DNA from 2 places in the Ochrobactrum sp. SFR4 genome. Region 2 is predicted to be linked to the other one. Evidence: predicted binding sites of a transcription regulator. Region 2 holds the regulator's gene; the other holds the start of a gene.
The links. Region 2 encodes PhoB, which activates phosphate uptake and scavenging genes when phosphate is short. Its sites were predicted from a motif close to TGTCATNNANCTGTCAT; they were not measured.
Positions count from the first base shown of each region.

Region 1: the regulator PhoB is predicted to act here: its motif matches at 6,729-6,745, upstream of HBA93_RS11060 (DapH/DapD/GlmU-related protein).

Region 1 is NZ_JAAPBB010000007.1:161,813-172,883, reverse strand. Features, by position in the region: partial or broken gene HBA93_RS24745 (ATP-dependent helicase) at 1-18, shown strand, start outside; partial or broken gene HBA93_RS24740 (3'-5' exonuclease) at 160-1,779, shown strand; gene HBA93_RS11080 (NUDIX domain-containing protein) at 1,776-2,162, shown strand; gene HBA93_RS11075 (dicarboxylate/amino acid:cation symporter) at 2,374-3,750, shown strand; gene HBA93_RS11070 (Nramp family divalent metal transporter) at 3,843-5,207, opposite strand; partial or broken gene HBA93_RS11065 (CreA family protein) at 5,422-5,853, opposite strand; gene HBA93_RS11060 (DapH/DapD/GlmU-related protein) at 5,978-6,625, opposite strand; gene HBA93_RS24150 (hypothetical protein) at 6,785-6,913, shown strand; gene HBA93_RS11055 (SCO family protein) at 6,925-7,512, shown strand; gene HBA93_RS11050 (50S ribosomal protein L11 methyltransferase) at 7,622-8,500, shown strand; gene HBA93_RS11045 (aminopeptidase P family protein) at 8,543-10,366, shown strand; gene HBA93_RS11040 (AzlD family protein) at 10,436-10,735, opposite strand; gene HBA93_RS11035 (AzlC family ABC transporter permease) at 10,735-11,071, opposite strand, start outside.
Region 2 is NZ_JAAPBB010000005.1:229,732-240,802, forward strand. Features, by position in the region: gene pstC (phosphate ABC transporter permease subunit PstC) at 1-1,163, shown strand, start outside; gene pstA (phosphate ABC transporter permease PstA) at 1,160-2,476, shown strand; gene pstB (phosphate ABC transporter ATP-binding protein PstB) at 2,542-3,315, shown strand; gene phoU (phosphate signaling complex protein PhoU) at 3,434-4,156, shown strand; gene phoB (phosphate regulon transcriptional regulator PhoB) at 4,280-4,966, shown strand; gene HBA93_RS08640 (cell wall hydrolase) at 5,512-6,462, shown strand; gene HBA93_RS08645 (hypothetical protein) at 6,534-6,821, opposite strand; gene HBA93_RS08650 (aminopeptidase) at 6,974-8,239, shown strand; gene HBA93_RS08655 (serine hydrolase domain-containing protein) at 8,401-9,618, shown strand; gene dps (DNA starvation/stationary phase protection protein Dps) at 9,682-10,179, opposite strand; gene tsaB (tRNA (adenosine(37)-N6)-threonylcarbamoyltransferase complex dimerization subunit type 1 TsaB) at 10,451-11,071, shown strand, end outside.

The DNA.
Region 1 (11,071 bases), on a different contig from region 2:
CGCCCTAAATTTACAACACCTCAAGATAACACACCCAACACGACCGACTGGTCGCCCAATTCAGGCAATGATGACTTTTCAGCCGCCCCTGCGGAGCGCAGCCGCGATAGCGGCGACAGCGTGAGCACAAAAAAAATCAACACAGACAGACCTGCGCAGCAGGTCAATCTGTGTTGTGTAGGCGATGACGATCAGTCGATCTATGGCTGGCGCGGGGCGGAAGTGGATAATATTCTGCGCTTTGACAAGGATTTTCCGGGTGCAACAATTATTCGTCTTGAGCGCAATTACCGCTCCACACCGCATATTCTGGGCGCAGCATCCTATCTGATTGCCCATAATGAAGGCCGCCTAGGCAAAACCTTGCAGGCACAGGCTGCTGATCCGGAAGATCAGAAAGTGCATGTGCATGCGGCTTGGGATTCGGAAGAAGAAGCCCGTGCGGTCGGCGAAGAAATCGAACAGGCGCAGCGTCACGGTCATCTGCTTAATGATATGGCTATTCTGGTACGTGCCTCGTTCCAGATGCGTGAGTTTGAAGACCGTTTCGTAACACTCGGCCTGAATTACCGCGTTATCGGCGGCCCGCGTTTCTATGAGCGTCAGGAAATCCGCGATGCGATGGCTTATTTCCGCGTCGTAGCACAGCCTGCCGATGATCTGGCCTTTGAGCGCATCGTCAACACACCTAAGCGCGGTCTTGGTGAAGCCAGCCTGCGCTTGGTGCATGATTATGCCCGCGCAAAAAATATGCCGATGCTGCAGGCGGCAGAAGATCTGATTGCCACGGAAGAACTGAAACCCAAAGCCCGCTCGGCACTGCGTGAAGCGGTCGAGAATTTCCGGCGCTGGCAGGGGCTAATTGACAACAAGTCTCACACGGAACTGGCAGAAATCATTCTCGATGAATCCGGCTATACGGCGATGTGGCAGAATGACCGCTCTGCCGAAGCACCGGGACGTCTGGAAAACCTCAAAGAACTCATCCGCTCCATGGAAGAATATGAAAGCCTTCGCGGTTTTCTCGAACATGTGGCACTGGTGATGGATACGGAACAGAACGAAGGCATGGATGCCGTCAATATTATGACGCTGCACTCGGCCAAAGGTCTGGAATTTAAAACTGTATTTCTGCCCGGTTGGGAAGAAGGCCTGTTCCCGCATCAGCGTGCACTGGATGAAGGTGGCCGTTCAGGGTTGGAAGAAGAGCGTCGTCTGGCTTATGTCGGTCTGACACGCGCCAAGAAAAACCTGCATATCTGGTTTGTGTCCAACCGTCGTATTCACGGCATGTGGCAGACCACGATCCCGTCCCGCTTTCTGGAAGAATTGCCGGAAGAGCATGTGGATATTGCAGAATCCGACAGTTCCTATGGCGGCGGCTATGGCCAGTCGCGCTTTGATGCCGTGGGACGCGGTGATCCGTTTGCCAATTCCTATTCCACACCGGGCTGGCAGCGGGCGCAGCAAAACCGCTCCGATGCCACGCGTAATAATTGGGGTTCGCGCTCCGGTACCAATGTTGAGCGCATCGGCTATGGCGAAACAGATTCCGGCTTCGGTGCCGGTCGCGGTTCGGTCAAAGGCAAGGTCATTGACGGCGAGCTGGTGGCAAAATCCGTTTCCTCGACGCCGTCGGCCTTTAAGGTCGGCGATCGTGTTTTCCATATGAAATTCGGCAATGGCAATGTAGCATCCATCGACGGCAACAAACTGACCATTGATTTTGACCATGCCGGACAAAAACGCGTCATCGACAGTTTTGTAAAGCCGGTATGAGGCGTATCAGCAATGTAGCGCTGTATCGCGATGGCCGGATCCTGTTAGGCAAACGATCACCACACCGCCGGGTCTATGCTAATTGTTGGGCATTGTTCGGCGGTCACTTAGAGGTGTATGAAAGTCCGGCGCAAGCTGCGATCCGTGAATTGCGAGAAGAACTGAGTATACAGATTTCTGATCTGCAATTTGTGCACCAGTTTGAAACCGCTCAGATCACAATGACCGTTTATGCCTGCAACAGCTGGTCAGGCGAACTGCAATTATTAGATGACGAACATTCAGAAATGCGTTGGTTTGATCCGGTTCAGGCGATGACTCTGCCCGACCTTGCACTCCCTGAATATCGGACGACTTTTGAACACCTTTCCCGTCTCATATGACAGAGTCTCATTGCGGGATAAAAATTCCGTTTACCGACAACGCAGAAATAATATTCTAACATTGATCTGTATGAGAGCATAACATCATCTGACAGCAGATTAACGCAGCATAGCATTGCTTAACCGCGCCATAAATCTCCGTTAAATTTCGATCCAAAGAGCGAAGGAGCAGATTTGCCCCTTCGCTTCACTTGTTTTGAAAGAAAAATTTATGTCCGACGCTCATGTGAAAAAATCTTCTGCGCAGGCCAAACCGCTCTATCTGAATTTTGGTTTTCAGGTATTGACCGCAATGGTTATCGGTCTGCTGCTCGGTCTCGTTGCCCGTAATATGGGGCCTGATATCAACGGCAATGCCAACTGGCTGTCTGTCACCCTGCAGACAATCGGCTCGATCTTTGTGCAAATGCTGCGTGCACTTGTGCCACCGCTGGTTTTCACTGCGATTGTGGCTTCTATCGCCAATCTGGCTGCGCTTAACAATGCCGCTAAACTGGTCTGGCAGACCCTGCTGTGGTTTGCCATCACATCCTTTATTGCTGTGCTGATCGGTATTGCGCTGGGTCTGATTATTCAGCCGGGTATCGGCTCCGGTGTTGCCGCAGAGGCTGCCAAAGCGCCAGCCTCTTCCGGCTCATGGCTCGACTTCCTTAAAGGACTGGTGCCTGCCAATATGCTCGGCCTCGAAGCCAGCACCAAACTTGGCAAAGATGCTGCCACCACTTCGCTGAACTTCAATGTGCTGCAAATCCTCGTCATCGCCATTACATTCGGTGTCGCAGCTCTGAAAGCCGGTGATGCTGCCAAGCCTTTCCTCGCCTTCAACCAGTCTTTGCTCGTTGTGGTACGTAAAATCCTGTGGTGGGTTATCCGCCTCACCCCGCTGGGCACGATCGGCCTGCTTGGCCGTGCTGTTGCCCAATATGGCTGGGAAACACTGGTTCAGCTCAGCTGGTATGCCGCAGCCGTCTATATTGGTCTGGCAATCGTACTGTTCGTGGTCTATCCGGCAATCCTGATCTTCCACGGCCTGAAACCATCCCGTTTCTTTGCGGGTGCATGGCCTGCAATCCAGCTGGCTTTCGTATCCCGCTCTTCTGTTGGCACACTGCCGGTAACTGAAGCCGTGACCGAGCGTAATCTGGGCGTGCCGCGTGAATATGCAGCTTTTGCTGTACCGCTTGGTGCCACCACTAAAATGGATGGCTGTGCTGCAATCTATCCGGCGATCTCGGCGATCTTCATCGCCCAGTATTTCGGCCTGCCGCTCGGCCTTCAGGAATATGTGCTGATCGCTTTTGTCTCCGTGCTTGGCTCAGCTGCAACAGCCGGTCTCACTGGTGCGGTGGTGATGCTCACCCTCACACTCTCCACCCTCGGCCTGCCGCTGGAAGGTGTCGGCCTGTTGCTGGCGATTGACCCTATCCTTGATATGGGACGTACAGCTGTTAACGTTGCCGGTCAGGCACTCGTACCGGCCGTTGTTGCCAAGCGCGAAGGTATTCTTGATGAAGCTGTCTATAACAGCGAAAAGAACATCGATGATATCGATCCGTCACATCTGACAGCGCAAGGCGTTGCTGCTTAGAGCCTATCCCGAAAAGTGTGAAACGGTTTTAGGATTAAGATACGCGTAAAAACAAAAAGCCGGAGGAAACTCCGGCTTTTTTATTATCCCTGTCAGGCCGCTCCGGTGATCACATCATAAATCAGCTTCAGGTTCAGCACGATTACACTCAGTGCCACCAGCCATGCACTGGTTGTCAGCCACAGAGGTGACCGCAAAGCGCCCATCTTTTTACGATCCGCTGTAAACATAATCAGCGGCACAATAGCGAATGGCAGTTGCAAACTCAGTACCACCTGACTGAGGATCAGCAAATTGGCTGTTCCTTTATTCCCGTAAATCATCGTCACAATAATCGCCGGTATAATCGCCAGTCCGCGGGTAATCATCCGTCTGACCCACGGGCGGATACGAAAATTGATAAAGCCTTCCATCACGATCTGACCGGCCAGCGTCGCGGTGACTGTTGAGTTCAGCCCCGCACAGAGCAAGGCCACACCAAACAGAATTGGTGCGAGCGTGCTGCCGAGCAAGGGGGCGATCAGCGCTTCAGCCTGCTCAATCTCCACCACATCGGTACGGCCAACCTTGTGAAAGGTTGCAGCTGCCAGAATAAGAATAGACGCATTAACCGCCAGTGCCAGCATCAGTGCGATGGTTGAATCCCATGTGGAATAAGAAATCGCTTCGCGCTTTTCCTCTAAATTACTGCCATATTTACGCGTTTGTACAATGCCGGAATGCAAATACAGATTATGCGGCATTACCGTTGCCCCGATAATCCCCAGCGACAAATAGAGCATTTCCGGATTGGTCACGATTTCTGTTGTCGGTGCAAAGCCACGGATCACAGCCCCCCAATCGGGATCAGCCAGTGCAATCTGCACCAGAAAACACAGGGCAATAATACAAAGCAAAACCAGCACATAGGCTTCGATCCAGCGGAAACCTTTGCTTTGCATATAGAGAACAACAAAGACGTCCAGAGCCGTGAGCAGCACACCCAGCTCCAGCGGCATACCAAACAGCAAATTCAGGGCAATCGCCGTACCGATCACCTCGGCAAGATCGGTCGCGCAGATCGCAATCTCCGCGCCGATCCACAAAAACCACGCCATTGCCGGTGAGTAAGCATCGCGGCACGCTTGTGCCAGATCCCGTCCCGTTGCCACTGCCAGACGGGTACAGAGTGATTGGAGCAGGATCGCCATAATGTTAGAGATCAGAGCTACAACCAACAGCGTATAGCCAAATTTTGAACCACCGGCGATAGATGTGGCCCAGTTACCGGGGTCCATATAGCCGACCGCCACCAGATAGCCCGGCCCTGTAAAGGCCATCAATTTTCTCCAGCGGCTACCATGGCGCGGAACTGCAATTGTACCGTTCACCTCAGCCAGTGATTTCGCTGCCGGTTCCTGACGCCAGGCGCTCAAATTATCAGCACCCTCTGCCAGTGGAAATTCAGTTTTCTTCATGAAAAAATCTTTGCTACAAATGATAATGAAACTCATTTGCAACTAAATGCCTGAATTTTCCTGTCGTCAAGAAAAAACAATTCGTCGTATCGTGACAGGGAAATACAGGCATAAAAAAATGCAGGTTAGAGCGCCGTGCGCCCTCTTGGGCGCACAAAGGTCGCTCTAACACTTAAAAATTACACTTCAGAACCGGCATTTTCTTATAAATAATTTATTGCGGCTTACCTTTTTCCCACATCACATCCCCGCGATAGAGTGGCACAGTTGAAAGTGATGTTTTGGCAGAACCATCCTGCACCTGCGAGGCATGCGCCAGATAAATCAGCGTATTATTGGTCTGATCGTAAATACGGGTAATCACCAGCTTCTTCCAGATCAGGCTGGTGCGCTCGGAAAATACCCGCTCGCCGCCCTTACCTAGTTTAATATCTCCGATGGTAATCGGCCCTGTCTGCTCACAGGAAATCGACGCATTGGACGGATCTTCAAACCAGTTCCCCTTCTGCAGCCGGTCAATCATACCGCGCGAGAAGGATGCAAGATGGCAGGTCACACCCTGCACTTTCGGATCACTGACCGCATCAATCACAATATCATTGCCGAGCCAGTCCACACCAACCTTACCGATTTCCTCCGCCTGCGCCATGTTTACGCTTGTCAAAGGAGACAAGGCCAGCATTGCGCCCAGAGCTGTAACGGTCAGAAATTGTTTCATAAACATCTCCTGCATTCAGGTTTGAATCATCCATGGCAATTGTGGAGTGACCTTACACATCCTCCGCCAAAGGCAGCCACTTATCGAGAAAAGCATTAATCTCCATGGTCTGAATATCCGGCAGCGCTTTATAAATCAGCTCCACCGGCCAGTCCCACCATGCACTCTGCAGCAGGCGCTCAACCGTCTTTTCATCAAAACGCGGCCGCAGAATTTTTGCTGGCACACCGGCAACAATCATATAGGGCGGCACATATTTAGAAACCACTGCATTTGCGCCGATTACGGCACCGGTGCCGATGCTCACACCGGGCAAAATCACCGCACCATGGCCAATCCAGACATCATTGCCGATCGTTACCCGTCGGGAAGAACGATGCGCACGATAATCCATATCCACGCCGATATTGCGGAAATATTCATTCGGCCGGTAGGTCATTTTATGCATAGTCAGGCGCTGCATCGGATGTTCCAGCGCATTGATCCGCACATTGGAAGCAATGGAGCAGAAATGCCCGATCTCGGCATAAATACCCTCGCCGCTGCGCTCCAGATAGGTGAAATTACCAATCTGCACATCACGCAGGATCACCCGTTCAGCGATTTCGGTATATTGTCCGAGTTTAACGGATTTCAGCTGCGCGCTCGGATGAATTTTCGGCTGCACATCACGCGAAAACTGCAAAACATCCTCACTCATCACGTTTTATTCCTGCATAAGTTCAATTTCAAAATTTTCTGAAATTTCATAAAAGATGGGAAAATCACACACACAGCCTTTGCCAAACTGCAGCAAGCCAGCTATAACATTATTATGACGACAGCTGATAGACAGGCCAACGGGCACGAGAGCAGAAAATTGCTTTGGATTAGCGGCGTGGTATTAATCACCGCTCTGGTCGCTGGTGCTTTGTTTGCAGGCTGGATGAATTACAGCGACACCATATTCATGACCATGCTCATGGATGGTATTTCATGGTGCTTCTGAGGATCTGATTTATGCGTAAATATCTTCCCGTTCTGGTGCTGTTTGTTGCTGCTTTCACAATCGGCATTGTCGGCTTTCAGGCCTATCGCGACAAACAAATGGCCTCCGGCGAAGAGAGTCCTTATGGCGGCGCGTTCAAACTTGTCTCTATGAATGGCAGTGAGATCACCGATCAGTCTCTGCGCGGTAATCCTTCAGTCGTGTTTTTCGGTTACACCCATTGTCCGGTTGTCTGCCCGACTACCCTTTTCGACCTCGACAGCTGGCTGAAAGAGCTCGGCCCTGAAGGGGCAGCTATTCGCGGTTATATGGTCACTGTTGATCCTGAACGTGACACACCGGAATATATTCAGAAATACATCACCAATGTCTCCGACCGTATCACAGGCATTACCGGCGACCCGAAGGACATTGCTGCGATGCTGAAGTCCTATAATATCTATGCCAAGAAAGTTGACGAAGACGGCGAAAATTACACGATGGATCACACCGCATCTATCCTGCTTCTCGATAAGAACGGTCGTCTGCGCTCAACCATCGCCTATGGCGAACCGTCAGAAACAGCAATTTCCAAGCTGAAACGTCTGGCAGCAGGCTGATTATAGCGGAGGATAGCATTCGCATCTGACCAAGCTTCGTGATAGAGCAGTTTTCCTGAGTAAGGAAACTGCTCTATTCTTTTTTATAACTCCAATTCAGAGACCCCACATGGCACAGTACCGCTTATATCTCACACGGGACAAAGATCAGGCTGAGCAGATTTTCGATCTGCTTGAACCGGTATTTGAAGAAGATGGTCTGCCGCTGGCCAACACTGAAATTGATGAGGACAAGCAGATTTATGAAATCTCGCTTTATACCGAAGATAAAGCCGGTGCTGACGAAGCCCTGCCGCGCATGGCAGCTTGTCTGGGCCTGAAACCGGACGAAATCGGCGTGGAAGAACTGCCGGATATTGACTGGGTTCTGCATTCCCTTGAAGGTCTGAAGCCTGTACGCGCCGGCCGTTTTTTCGTTCATGGTTCCCATGACCGCGACAAGCTGCAGGACAGCGATATCGGCATTGAAATCGATGCAGGTCTTGCTTTTGGTACCGGCCATCACGGCACCACCGCCAGTTGCCTTGAGATGATTGAAGAAATCGTCGCGCTTGAAGAGCCGAAAAATGTACTGGATCTCGGCACCGGCAGCGCCGTTCTGGCCATTGCTGTTGCCAAATTACGCGACATTCCGGTACTTGCTACTGATATTGATCCTGTTGCCGTTGATGTGGCGCAGGAAAATGTGGTGAAGAACGGTGCCGACAAATGGGTTTCAACCCTCACCGCCACCGGCTTTGACAATCCTGATATGCAAGCTCGGGCACCTTTTGACCTGATCGTTGCCAATATTCTTGCCAATCCGCTGATTGAACTGGCAAGCGAGATGCGCCAGCATGTGAAAGATAATGGCTCGCTGATCCTGTCCGGCATTCTGGAAACCCAGCGCGACAGCGTTCTTGCAGCCTATGAAGCGGCTGGTATTGAACATCACAAAACTATTTACAAAGAAAGCTGGGTTGCTCTTCACCTGAAGCCAAAGCTCTGATTATAATCGGACTTCGAGGGATATATTCAGGATCAGAATCTCATGTTTCAGAACTTTGAAGTCAGCAGCAATCCGGCAACCGGTGCGCCGCGTGTAGCCAAATTGCGCGAGGAACTAAACCGTCTTCAGTTGGACGGTTTTCTTGTACCGCGTGCCGATGAGCATCAGGGCGAATATGTGCCGCTGCGTGCTCAGCGCCTTGGCTGGCTGACCGGCTTCACCGGTTCTGCCGGTGCAGCGCTGATCCTGAAAACCAAAGCCTATGTCTTTGTCGACGGGCGCTACACATTGCAGGTTCGTACGCAAACCGATCCGGCAGTCTTTGACATTGAAAGTCTCGTCGACAATCCTCCAGCCACATGGCTGGAGAAAAACGGAAAACGTCTGGTCATCGGTTTCGATCCGTGGCTGCACACAATTGCAGAAACCCGCGCGCTGAAAACAGCTCTTGAAGCACAGGGCGGCAAGCTTGTGCCGGTGCAGGACAATCTGGTGGATCTGGTCTGGACTGATCAACCTGCCGCGCCATTAGAGCCGGTGACAATTCAGCCACTGCAATATGCCGGTCAGGAGCCACGCGCCAAGCTCAACTTGTTGAGTGAAGCAGTTGCGGCAAGCGGCGCCGGTGCAACCATCCTCACTGATCCGTCTTCCGTTGCATGGGCATTTAATATTCGCGGCCGCGATGTCAGCAATACACCACTGCCTTTGAGCTTCGTGCTGATTGCCGCGGATGGTCAGCACATCCTGTTTATTGATAAACGTAAACTGCCGATTGAAACCGAAGCCTACCTCACACAGCTAACCAGGATCGTTGCTCCAAATCAGATGGAAAGCACACTGGCGCAGCTGGCTGGCGAAGGCACCAGCTTCATGCTGGATTCCGCACTTGCCGCGGAAAAACTGCGCATGATCATTACGCAGGCTAATGGCACCGTGGTTGAAGGTACCGACCCTGCCCGTCTGCCGCGCGCGATGAAAAACAAAGCTGAGCTGGACGGCTCCCGCGCTGCCCATGAGCGCGACGGCGTGGCAATGGTCAAATTCTTTTCATGGCTCGACAGCCAACCTGCCGGTAGTGTGGATGAAATCAGCGCCGCACAGCAGCTTGAAACAAGCCGCCGTACTGTTGGTGAAATGTTTCAGAAACCTCTGGAAGACCTGTCTTTTGACAGTATCTCCTGCGCAGGTTCTGACGGCGCAATCATCCATTACCGCGTCAATACAGATACGAACCGCACACTCAAAGATGGTGAACTGTATCTGATCGATTCCGGCGCGCAATATCGTGACGGCACCACAGATATTACCCGTACCGTGGCGATTGGTGAAGTCTCTGCTTTTGAGAAGAAGACTTTCACATTGGTGCTGAAAGGCGTTATCGCACTGTCACGCCTGCGCTTCCCTGTCGGCACGCGCGGTCAGGATATTGATGCCTTTGCCCGTGCCGCTCTCTGGCAGCATGGCTATGACTATGCGCATGGTACCGGCCACGGCGTTGGTTCCTATCTCGCGGTTCATGAAGGGCCGCAGAGCATCTCAAAGCGTGGTGCACAAGAACTCAAAACCGGCATGATCCTGTCCAATGAGCCGGGCTATTATCGTCCGGGCGAATTCGGCATCCGCATTGAAAATCTGATTATCGTCAAAGAGCCGAAAGCAATTGATGGCGGCGATATCGCGATGCATGAGTTTGAAACGCTGACTTTCTGCCCGATTGATCGTCGTCTCATTGATGTTTCTCTGCTCAATACGGACGAACTGACGTGGCTCAATGATTATCATGCACAGACCCGCGACAAATTACTGCCGCATTGCTCGGAAGACGAAAAGAATTGGCTAATTGCAGCGACTGAAGCGCTGTAAATCATACCCGTCTGAACAAAAAAACCGGCGCATGCGCCGGTTTTTTTTATTATCAATCTTATACCGATCTCAGAACGGCATATATTGGCGCAACAGCACAATCAGCACACCGCCAAAAATACACAGCGGAATAATACCGATACGGAATGCCGCCAGAGTGCAGAGCACCATGGTCACAAACTCTTTCCATCCCGCATTGAAAGCAGCAGGAGCAACAAGCGTTGTCAGCACTGCCGCAGGCACGGCATTGAGCCCGGCCTCAACGCGATAATGCACGCGCTCAAACTGCGAAAGAATGAGATGCCCCCCGATACGGGTAATATAAGTCAGCACAGCCGCGCCAAAAATAATCCAAACGGTTGAAGACATTACTGCACGTCCTTCACAGTTTTCACCGGTTCATCATCCAGCGTAATCACGGTTTCACGGCCAGACAGCGGCTTGGCAATCATCACAGCAACAGCAATCCCGCCAATGGCACCAATCGATACATGCCACGGCGAACCGATCCAAAAATAAGCGGCAACGGAGGTCACGGAGCTGGCAGCAACAATCGGCAGCCAGTTGGTACGGCTGCGAAAACCCATTACCAGCCCGAGAAAGTAAATCGGCAATAGCATATCAAGGCCGATGGCTTTCGGATCACCGATCATTCCGCCGAAGGTGGCGCCGAGATAGGCTTCAAAAACCCACATAGCGTAAAGC
Region 2 (11,071 bases):
GGTTTGAGCGTCTTGATCCGCAGCAGCGTGAAAACCTGCCGCAGACCTATTCTGAAGTCCGCGCATTGATGGCTGAAAAAGGCATCGCGCTGGCAACAGAAGGTCAGGATGTGATGGTGCCGGTTGCTGTGCAGTGGAATAAAGCGGCAGATTTTTCTTCGAATATTCGCGCAGCTCTCACTATCGCACTGGCTATTGCCGGATTTATCTTTGGCTGGATGACAATTGCACCGCGCGTCCGCGCCCGCAACAATGTGGAAAACATTGTGCTGTGGGGGCTGATCGCTGCATCAACCATCGCCATTCTCACCACTGTCGGCATCGTCTTCTCGATGCTGTTTCAGACAATCAATTTCTTCAGCGATGTTCCGGCCTACGAGTTCTTCTTCGGAACGGTTTGGGACCCGCGTTTTGCCGCTGCTGGTGCCACAGATTCCCATGGTCAGTTCGGTCTGATCCCGCTGCTTGCCGGTACGCTTTATATCGCGCTGGTCGCGATGGTCTTCGCGGTGCCGGTTGGTCTGTTCGCCGCTATTTATATGTCTGAATATGCCGGTGCCAAAACCCGCGCTATCGTCAAGCCGCTGCTGGAAGTGCTGGCCGGTATTCCGACCATTGTTTACGGTTTCTTCGCGCTGGTCACAGTCGGCCCGTTCCTGCGTGACCTGAGTGCCGCACTGACCGGTGGTCAGGGCTTCATCATGGCGCAGAGCGTGCTCACTGCCGGTCTGGTGATGGGCGTGATGCTGATCCCGTTCGTATCCTCCCTGTCTGATGATATTATCACTGCCGTGCCGCGCTCCCTGCGTGACGGTTCTCTGGGCTTGGGTGCCACCCGTTCCGAGACGATCAAGCGTGTGATCCTGCCTGCTGCGCTGCCGGGTATTGTCGGTGCGCTGCTGCTGACCGCTTCCCGTGCCATCGGTGAGACCATGATCGTGGTGCTCGCTGCCGGTGTGGCCGCTAATCTGACGCTCAACCCGTTTGAGGCGATGACGACGATCACTGTTAAAATCGTCAATCAGCTGACCGGTGACCTTGAGTTCAACTCACCGCAGACACTGGTGGCTTTTGCACTGGGTATTACGCTCTTCTTCCTGACACTGCTGATGAATATTTTCGCTCTCTACATTGTGCGCAAATATCGGGAGCAATATGAATGACCGACGCTGTTTTCACTCCCAAGACAACTTCAACCGCACCAGCCCGCCGTGATATTGGAATCAAACGCCGCTACGCTGCCGAACGTCGTTTCCGCATGTATGGCGTGATTGCGATTGGCATTGGTATTTTCTTTCTCTGTGCGTTGTTTTTCTCGGTATTCTCCAAAGGCTACACAGCCTTTTGGCAGACAACGATTGAAATTCCGGTACTGCTGGATGAGAAGGTGATTGATCCTTCCAATGAACGTGCCAGCAATCCGAATGTGCTGATTACAGCGAATTATCCGCTGCTGGTGCGCAATGCATTGGCTGATAAGCTCGGTGTGGAGAAATCCAACCGTCCTGCCATGCGTGACATGACCCGTTTCTATTCGGATGGCGTTCGTCTGCAATTGCGTGAAATGGTGATGGCTGATCCGAAACTGATCGGCACAACCCAGACAATCAAATTCCTTGCCGCAGCCGATGTTGACTCTGCCAATAAAGGTCAGATCGACCTGTCGGTTGACCAGAGCAAGCGTAAAGTCTCCGACCTGCAAGTCGGCTGGATGAAGACTTTGAAGGATGAAGGCGTTATGCGTCAGTCCTTCAATACCGGCCTGTTCACCATGGGGGCCTCCAGCCGTCCGGAAACGTCCGGTCTGGGTGTGGCGCTGATCGGCTCCCTTTATATGATGCTGATCGTGCTGGTCTTTGCTCTGCCGATTGGTGTTGCTGCTTCGATTTATCTGGAAGAATATGCGCGTAAAAACCGCTTTACCGATATTATTGAAGTGAACATCAACAATCTGGCTGCGGTACCTTCCATCGTGTTTGGTCTGCTGGGTCTGGCGGTTTTCATCAACTTCTTTGGCATGCCGCGTTCGGCCTCGCTGGTTGGCGGTCTGGTGCTGACGCTGATGACATTGCCGACAATCATTATTGCAACGCGCGCGGCTCTGCGTGCGGTGCCGCCATCAATCCGTGCTGCGGCGCTGGGTCTTGGTGCTTCCAAAACGCAAGTGGTGTTCCACCATGTGCTGCCACTGGCCGCGCCGGGCATTCTGACCGGCACGATTATCGGTCTGGCTCAGGCACTGGGTGAAACAGCGCCGCTGCTGCTGATCGGTATGGTCGCCTTTGTTGCCAATGCTCCTGTTACCCCTATGGATCCTGCGACTGCGCTGCCGGTACAGATTTTCATGTGGGCTAATGAAGCAGAACGTGCTTTTGTAGAGCGGACATCGGGTGCGATTATTGTGCTCCTCCTGTTCCTCGCTGTGATGAATATTGCCGCAATCATTCTGCGCCGCCGTTTTGAGCGTCGTTGGTAGATTCGAAGGAACCGGCTATGAACCTGATGAATGATTATACGTTAGAAAAAACTCTCGGAGAGAAGATGAACGCCTTGCCAAAAAAAATCAAAATGCGCGGGGACAAGGTCAAAGTTTTCTACGGCGAAAAACAGGCTTTGCACGGCGTTGATCTGGATATTGAAGAAAACAGCGTGACCGCGCTGATCGGACCGTCCGGCTGTGGTAAGTCGACTTTTCTGCGCTCACTCAACCGTATGAATGACACGATTGAAGGTTGCCGCGTTGAAGGGCTGATTACGCTCGATGGCGAGGATATTTACGACCCGAAAATCGACGTGGTGGAACTGCGTGCCCGTGTCGGCATGGTGTTCCAGAAGCCAAATCCGTTTCCGAAATCGATCTATGAGAATGTTTCTTACGGTCCGCGCATTCATGGTCTTGCCCGCAGCCGCGCAGATCTGGATGTCATCGTTGAAAAGAGCCTGCGTGGCGCCAGCCTCTGGGAAGAAGTGAAAGACCGTCTGAATGATGCAGGCACAGGTCTTTCTGGCGGTCAGCAGCAGCGTCTTTGCATTGCCCGCGCCATTGCAGTGAGCCCTGAAGTTATTCTGATGGATGAGCCTTGCTCGGCGCTTGACCCGATTGCAACCGCGAAAGTGGAAGAGCTGATTGACGAGTTGCGCCGTGACTATACGATTGTCATCGTGACCCACTCAATGCAGCAGGCTGCGCGTATTTCGCAGACCACAGCCATGTTCCATCTGGGCAATCTGGTAGAGGTCGGTGACACGGATATGATGTTCACCACGCCGAAAGAAAAACGTACGCAGGACTATATTACCGGCCGTTTCGGCTGATCTGAGCTTACGCGTAAAAACAAACAAGATAGAGCATTTTCTATGAGGCAACATAAGCCGGAAATGCTCTGGAGTTTTACAGACTGCTTTGGCAGTGCCACAGGATAAGGAAATTTCCATGCCGTCACAGCATACGGTTACGTCCTATGATGAAGAACTGAAGTTTCTCGCCCGCAAAATCGCCGAAATGGGCGGTCATGCGGAGCGTATGGTGGAGCAGTCCATCAAGGCGATTGTGACTGCCGATAATGCGCTGGCACAACGGGTCATTTCCGAAGATTTGATCCTCGATGCAGGCGAACGTGAAATTGATGACAAGGCGATTATGATTATCGCCAAGCGTCAGCCGATGGCTGTGGATCTGCGCGAAATTATCGGCGCGATCCGCATCTCAGCGGATCTGGAACGCGTTGGCGATATGGGCAAAAACATTGCCAAGCGTGTTGTTGCCGTTTCGGAAACACGCCAGTCGGTGAAGCTTTATCGCGGTCTGGAAACACTGGCGGAGCTTGCCCGCACCCAGCTTAAAGATGTGCTGGACGCCTATGCAACCCGTTCTGTGACTCAGATCAATATTGTCCGCGACCGCGATGATGAAATTGATGCGATGTACACATCGCTGTTCCGCGAACTTCTGACTTATATGATGGAAGATCCGCGCAATATTACGGCCTGTACGCATCTTCTGTTCTGTGCCAAGAATATTGAGCGTATCGGCGATCATGCCACCAATATTGCCGAGACAGTCTATTATATTGTCACCGGTAATCAGATGCCTCCGGATCGTCCGAAAGATGATCTGAGCCATGACGTCGTTCTCGACGAATTGCATAAAAACTAAGCTGTTCTAACCGGCAGCGGATATGCAGGGCATTCAGCCCTGCCTGTCAGAATAAACGTCATGCATTCCGGCTGTGCCGGAATGCAAATGCTCCCTTATGTCTAAACGAATAGTGGATACGCAATGTCACACACGCCAAGAATAGCGGTTGTTGAAGACGAAGAAGCCATCAGCGAATTGCTTCGCTATAATCTTGAGGCTGAAGGCTATCAGGTCGATACGATCCTGCGTGGCGATGAAGCCGAAATTTATTTACGCGAAAACGTACCTGATCTTCTGGTTCTCGACTGGATGCTGCCTGGTGTTTCCGGCATCGAACTTTGCCGCCGTCTGCGTCAGCGCGCAGAGACAGAACGTCTGCCGATTATCATGCTGACAGCGCGCGGTGAGGAATCCGAGCGTGTGCGTGGTCTGGCCGTTGGCGCGGATGATTATGTCGTCAAACCATTCTCCACACCGGAGTTGCTGGCACGTATCAAGGCGATGTTGCGCCGTGCCAATCCGAGTGTTCTCTCCCATGTGCTGAAAGTCGGCGAGATTGTTCTCGACCGCCAGCAGCACCGTGTTTACCGCAAGGAACGCGAAATCAAACTGGGTCCGACCGAGTTTCGTCTGCTGGAATATTTCATGATGGCACCGGGGCGCGTTTTCTCGCGTACGCAATTGTTGGATGGTATCTGGGGGCGGGATATTTACGTTGATGACCGCACGGTGGATGTGCATATCGGCCGTCTGCGCAAGGCGATCAATACCGGTCGTGAAACCGATCCGATTCGCACCGTTCGCGGTGCCGGCTATGCTTTTGGCTGATAACCGGCCGATATTTGTGAAAAATAATGAGCCGGTGTGAAGAAAATTCACGCCGGTTTTTATTTTTGTGATTCTGCGAAAAGCCGTATCTGTAAAGACTATAGTGCCATAAACGCAAAGTGATTTCACGAAATATCAGCCATTTGTAACACGCTGTAATGAATTATGACTAACGTAATCGGGCAGTCAATTGCATGATGCGCCCGTGCCTGAGGTGCTATCAGGTTGTGAAATAAGGCAATATCGCACCAGAATTGCTGCAGAGCATGATCTGGTAAGCTGCTTCATTTTACAGTGTTTAGTGAAGTCTTTACGTAATCTTGCGTATTTTAGTAATCGCTCAAAAGAATGCGTTAACAAGTCGTTAACTAATGAAGCGCATTTTCTTGGGGTAAATTTTAACCGGTTGTCGCTAACCGGAACACGAATATAAATCGGGCCTTGTGCCTTTATTTAGCCCTAATAGCCTCCGATTTTCCCGGGGCTCGCGCACAGGATTTCTGTGCGACCCGGGTGTACGGGAAATTATTGATAAGGATGAACCGTTGAAACGCTCTTATTTAGCGAAAACACTGTTTATCGGTGCTCTGGTTGCCACGCCGTTTATCCTTGCTGGCTGCACCACGACTTCGACCGGTTCAAAATCTGCTAAGGCTGCACAGTCTGCCAAGGAATCCGGTGTGACTGTCCGCAATGGCAAAAAGACCTACACTTACACCTCCAGAGACCGCGAATGCCTTGAGCGCGCAATGTTCTTTGAATCTGCCCGCTCCAGCCGTGATGGTCTTGTTGCAGTCGGCACAGTGGTGATGAATCGCCTGGTCTCGGAAAAATATCCTGAAACCATTTGTGGTGTTGTCGGACAGAAAAACCAGTTTGCACCGGGCGTTATGACCCGTGCCATGAATTCCAAAGCTTTGCCGGATGTAAAAGAAGCGGCAGATTCAGTGCTGAAGGGTGAACGCCATCCGAAGCTGAAGAATGCAATGTTCTTCCATACTGCCGGTCTGAAATTCCCGTATAAAAATATGCATTATGTGCTGGTTGCCGGCGGCAATTCTTTCTACGAAAAGCGCCGCAGAGACGGAACGCTGGAATCGCCGCTGCCTGAAACCCCGTATAATCTGGCGGCTGCCTATGAGCCAAGAAACCAGTCCATGCCGGACAGCATCTATGATGTGACGGATACGGCTAAGGCCGGTAAAGGTGACCGTCTGCCTGTCGTTGCTCCGGTGATGGTGGCATCTGCCGGACAGACCGCGCAGGATGTTCAGGCTGCACAACCGGCTGCAGCGGAAGCACCGATGCAGCTTGCCTATCATGCACCGGCTGTAAACACACCGGTTCCGGCGCAGCTTCCGTTTGAAACCAAGCCGGTTGCAGCCTCTGCAACGCAGAATGCTTTTGCAGCAGGTGCGGAAGATATGAACAAGCAGAAAGTTGATGCGATCGGTGCATTGCTGCTGACACAGGATCGTCCGGAACCTGCAAGCTGATCCCGCATCTTGCCATTGACTGAAATGAAAAAGCCCGCATGATGCGGGCTTTTTATTTATAGAAATGAAGATCAGCGCGGCACAAGCACCGGTTGGTAAATAACCATCGGTGTGGAAAATTGCGGTCGTTCATTCTGCCATGCACGGATATCAGCACGGCGGTCGAGATGAATTTGCAGCAGGCAATTGGCCATGGCTTCAGATTTGGGTTTAAAACCATAGCTCATGCAGGTTTTCTCATCCTCAGCACGCTGCTGCTCGGGCGTGAGTGTCGTGCAGCCTGCCAGCGCTATTGCAAACAGTCCTGCAACAAGACTCAGCTTTTGAAATGATCGCGCATTATTGGGGTTTCGGTTCATGGATTTGTTCCGATAAATATGACTTCATATGGCATATTAACGCTGTTCCGCATCGGTGGCTACAGCGACAATATAAAATCCTGTCAAAGCTCTAGCTTACAGGCTCTTGCAGGAGTATCTGTGATGATCAATGAAAATAAGCGGAGTATGTGATGTCAGATTTCAGCCAAAACAATCACGCGGATGCAATCATCGATCCGGTTAAACTGGATAAGCTGGCCGAGGTCGCGGTTAAAGTCGGTCTGCAATTGCGTAAAGGGCAGGATCTGGTCATTACCGCGCCGGTTATCGCATTGCCGCTGGTGCGCCGTATTGCGGAACATGCTTATAAAGCCGGTGCAGGGCTGGTAACGCCGTTTTTCTCCGATGAAGACATGGCGCTGTCGCGTTTCCAATATGCGCCTGATGAGAGTTTCGATCATGCCAGCGACTGGCTGTATCAGGGCATGGCCAAAGCCTATGCAGGCGGTGCAGCGCGCCTTGCAATCACCGGTGATAATCCGATGCTGCTTTCCGCACAGGATGCAGGAAAAGTTGCACGCGCCAATAAAGCGCTGTCGATGGCCTATCAGCCTGCGCTGGAAAAAATTGCCGGTTTCGACATTAACTGGAATATCGTTTCCTATCCGAACCCGTCCTGGGCAAAGCTGGTCTTTCCGGATGATGCGCCGGATGTGGCAACACATAAACTGGCCGAAGCAATTTTCGCCGCATCGCGCGTGAATAATGCGGATCCGGTTGCCGCATGGGCAGATCATAATGCGCAATTGCGCAAACGTACCAAAATTCTCAATGAGCGTAATTTCCGCGCTTTGCATTTCACTGGACCGGATACGGATCTGACTGTTGGTTTGGCTGATGGCCATGAATGGCATGGCGGCTCATCGACCGCTAAAAACGGTATTACCTGCAATCCGAATATTCCGACAGAAGAAGTCTTCACAACGCCGCATGCTCTGCGCGTGGAAGGGACTGTTTCCAGCACCAAACCGCTGTCACATCAGGGTACGATCATTGATGATATCCGTGTGCGTTTTGAAGGCGGCCGGATTGTTGAGGCTAAAGCCAGCAAGGGCGAGGCAGTGCTGAACAAGGTACTGGATACGGATGAAGGCGCCCGCCGTCTGGGTGAAGTGGCTCTGGTGCCGCATTCCTCACCGATTTCGCAGAGTGGTTTGCTGTTCTATAACACGCTGTTTGATGAAAATGCTGCCAGCCATATTGCGCTTGGTCAGTGCTATTCTAAATGTTTCATCAATGGTGCTGATCTCACGCCGGAACAGATTGCGGCACAGGGCGGCAATAAGAGCTTTATCCATATCGACTGGATGATCGGCTCCAATAAGATCGACGTGGACGGCATTGCACAGTACGGCACATCCGTGCCTGTGATGCGCAAAGGCGAATGGGTCGCCTGATACATCTGAATTCCTGATAACTTCATAACAATAGCCGCCGCTTTTTTTAACAAGCGGCGGCTATTGTCATTTTTGAAACTATTTCGGGAATTGCAGCTTGCCGGATTGCTAATCCGGTTTATCGTAAGCAGGCTGATAACTGTGTCGGAAGGGGCTGCATAATGAAGAGACCGCTGCGCATTAGCTTATATAGTCTGGCTCTGTTGCTGATTATCGCGGCAGGGCTTGGCTTTGTTTTCCGTAAGCAAATCCATGAATATTATGCGGTCTATCAATATGCCAATACATTCAAGCCCGATGTGATTGATGCAAATTTCCGCTCACTTTATAAAATTTACCCGTCTATCCGTGTAGAACATAGCGGTGAAGTCAGCCCCTTGCCGCAGAATGAAAGACCTTTGCCCGAAACCTATATTTATCAGGGAGAGACAAAACGGGTTGCTGACTGGCTGGAACGCACGCAGACAACCGGTTTCATCGTGCTGAAAGACGGTGCTGTTGCCTATGAGCGATATGAGCGGGGCAATACGGCTGCAACGCAGGCAATCGCCATGTCGATGTCGAAATCCACGATCTCGTTTCTGATTGGCAATGCTGTGCGGGACGGTCTGATTGATATAAATCGGACCGTCGATCATTATGCGCCGCAACTGGCAGAGGGCGGCTATAAAGGGGTGAGCGTCAAGAACGCGCTGCAAATGTCTTCAGGCATTGGTTTTAACGAAAATTATGGTGATCTCTCATCCGATATTGTGCGTTACATTATCCAGATTCTGACCGGTTCGGTGAAAGATTTCACCGCTCATCTGCAAAAAGTGCGGGAACAGGGAACAGTCAATATTTATGTTTCCGCCGATACGCAGGTGCTGTCCATGGTGCTGGAAGGCGCAACCGGCAAACCGATGGCCGATTATTTCAGGGAAAAATTATGGTCGCGTCTGGGGGCAGAGGCTGATGCTTATTGGCTGGCTGATGCGAAAGGTGATGCAGTCTCGGCAGGCGGGCTGAATGCGGTGTTGCGTGATTATGCGCGTTTCGGCCTGCTTTATATGAATGAAGGGCGCAATTTCAAAGGTGAGCAACTGGTGCCGGCTGAATGGGTACATGCTTCTGTCACGCCGGATGCGCCGCATCTGATGCCGGGCAGGGATGATCCTGTGCAGGGCAAGCCGCTTGGCTATGGCTATCAGTGGTGGATACCGGGGAAACCGCAGGGGGATTTTGTCGCTGTCGGTATTTACGGGCAGTTTATCTACGTCAATCCTACGCATAAAGTGGTGATTGCCAAAACCTCTGCCTATGCGGATTACAACAAGGATGGCCAGAAAATGAAAGATGAAAGCATCATTGTTTTTCAGGCTATTGCAGACTCGCTTTAAAGCATCACCAATTTAAAACACCGCCTGTCCCGGGGCAGGCGGTGTTTTTGAAATCTGCTCTGATTATTCCTGAACATGTGCTTCAAGGAACCACAGGGATTTGTCGAGACTGCGGGATGCGGCAGTGAAGATATCCGCACTGTCATCGTCACCGGCTTCTGCTGCATCTTTAATGGACTGACGAACCAGATTGGCCACAGCGCTGTAATGATCGATCAGCGCATGAAGATGGTCTTTGATGGCGTAAATATCTTCCGGATATGGCTTGAGTATGCTCGCTTCAGTAACGGTCTGGCTTGTGCCCAGCGCAGTGCCGCCAAGCTGAACGGCGCGTTCTGCAATCGTATCCGAATGTTCATCCAGATCAGTGCGGAATGTGTCCAGCATCTCATGCACGGCAATGAACTGAATGCCTTTGAGGTTCCAGTGTGCCTGTTTGGTAATCAGCGCAAGATCAATGATCGCAGCCAGATTTTTGTTCAGCAGGGCAATGACAGTGGTTTTGGCATTGGTTGGCAAATTGTTTTTTGTCGGATGGTTTTTCAGTTTGGATGCAGACATAGAGATTTCCTTTATGAAGGGACAAAATTTTCGTTTGTCTGAGGGCTGCCGGGAGGTGGCAGCACAAGAAACCGGAAGCAGCAGATGCTGCTATGAACATAACGTATCAAAGATAGGATTGTTCCCAGTGATTTAAAGAGTTTAAGCAGATTTTTATGTGCCATTTTGCATAGAGCCGAGTATTATCCTGCTGTGATAACAAAGCAGAATTCTGACACAAGCTGACTGCCTGTACTTGCCGATAACCGAATTCTGTTTTAGGTCGTAAGTCATGACTATACTTGCTCTCGACACTGCCGGCAGTTTGTGTGCTGCCGCTCTTTATGATCCGCAGACGCAGCAGCTTCTTGCTGAGGTCAGCCATGATATCGGCAAAGGCCATGCGGAATTGCTGCTGGACTATGTTGCGCAGTGTTTTGAGACTGCAAAAGTCTCCCGCAATGAGATCAGTCGTATCGCGGTCAATATCGGCCCCGGTTCATTCACAGGCGTGCGTGTCGGCGTTTCCGCTGCGCGTGGCTTCGGGCTGGCTTTATCCTGTCCGGTGATCGGTGTCAGTGGTTTTGAAGCGCTGTGCCATGAAATGCAGGCCGGGACACCGGCGCAGCCTGTTGTGATCGCATTGTCTGCCTATCGTGGTGATATTTATGCGCAAGGTTTTGATGCCGATGGCATAGCTTCAACCACACCTTTGGCCGGTAATGAGGCAGAGCTGTTGCCGGTTTTGCAGCAGCTCGGAGCAGATTATGCGCTGGCAGGCAGCGGCGCTGCACAATTGCAGGCAGCTGAGGGCAGCGAGCGTCGGATTATCAGCACATCTGCCCATGCATCCATTGGCACTTTTGCACGACTTGCGGCGCTGCGTGATGCAGGTACGCCCCCTGAGCCGCTT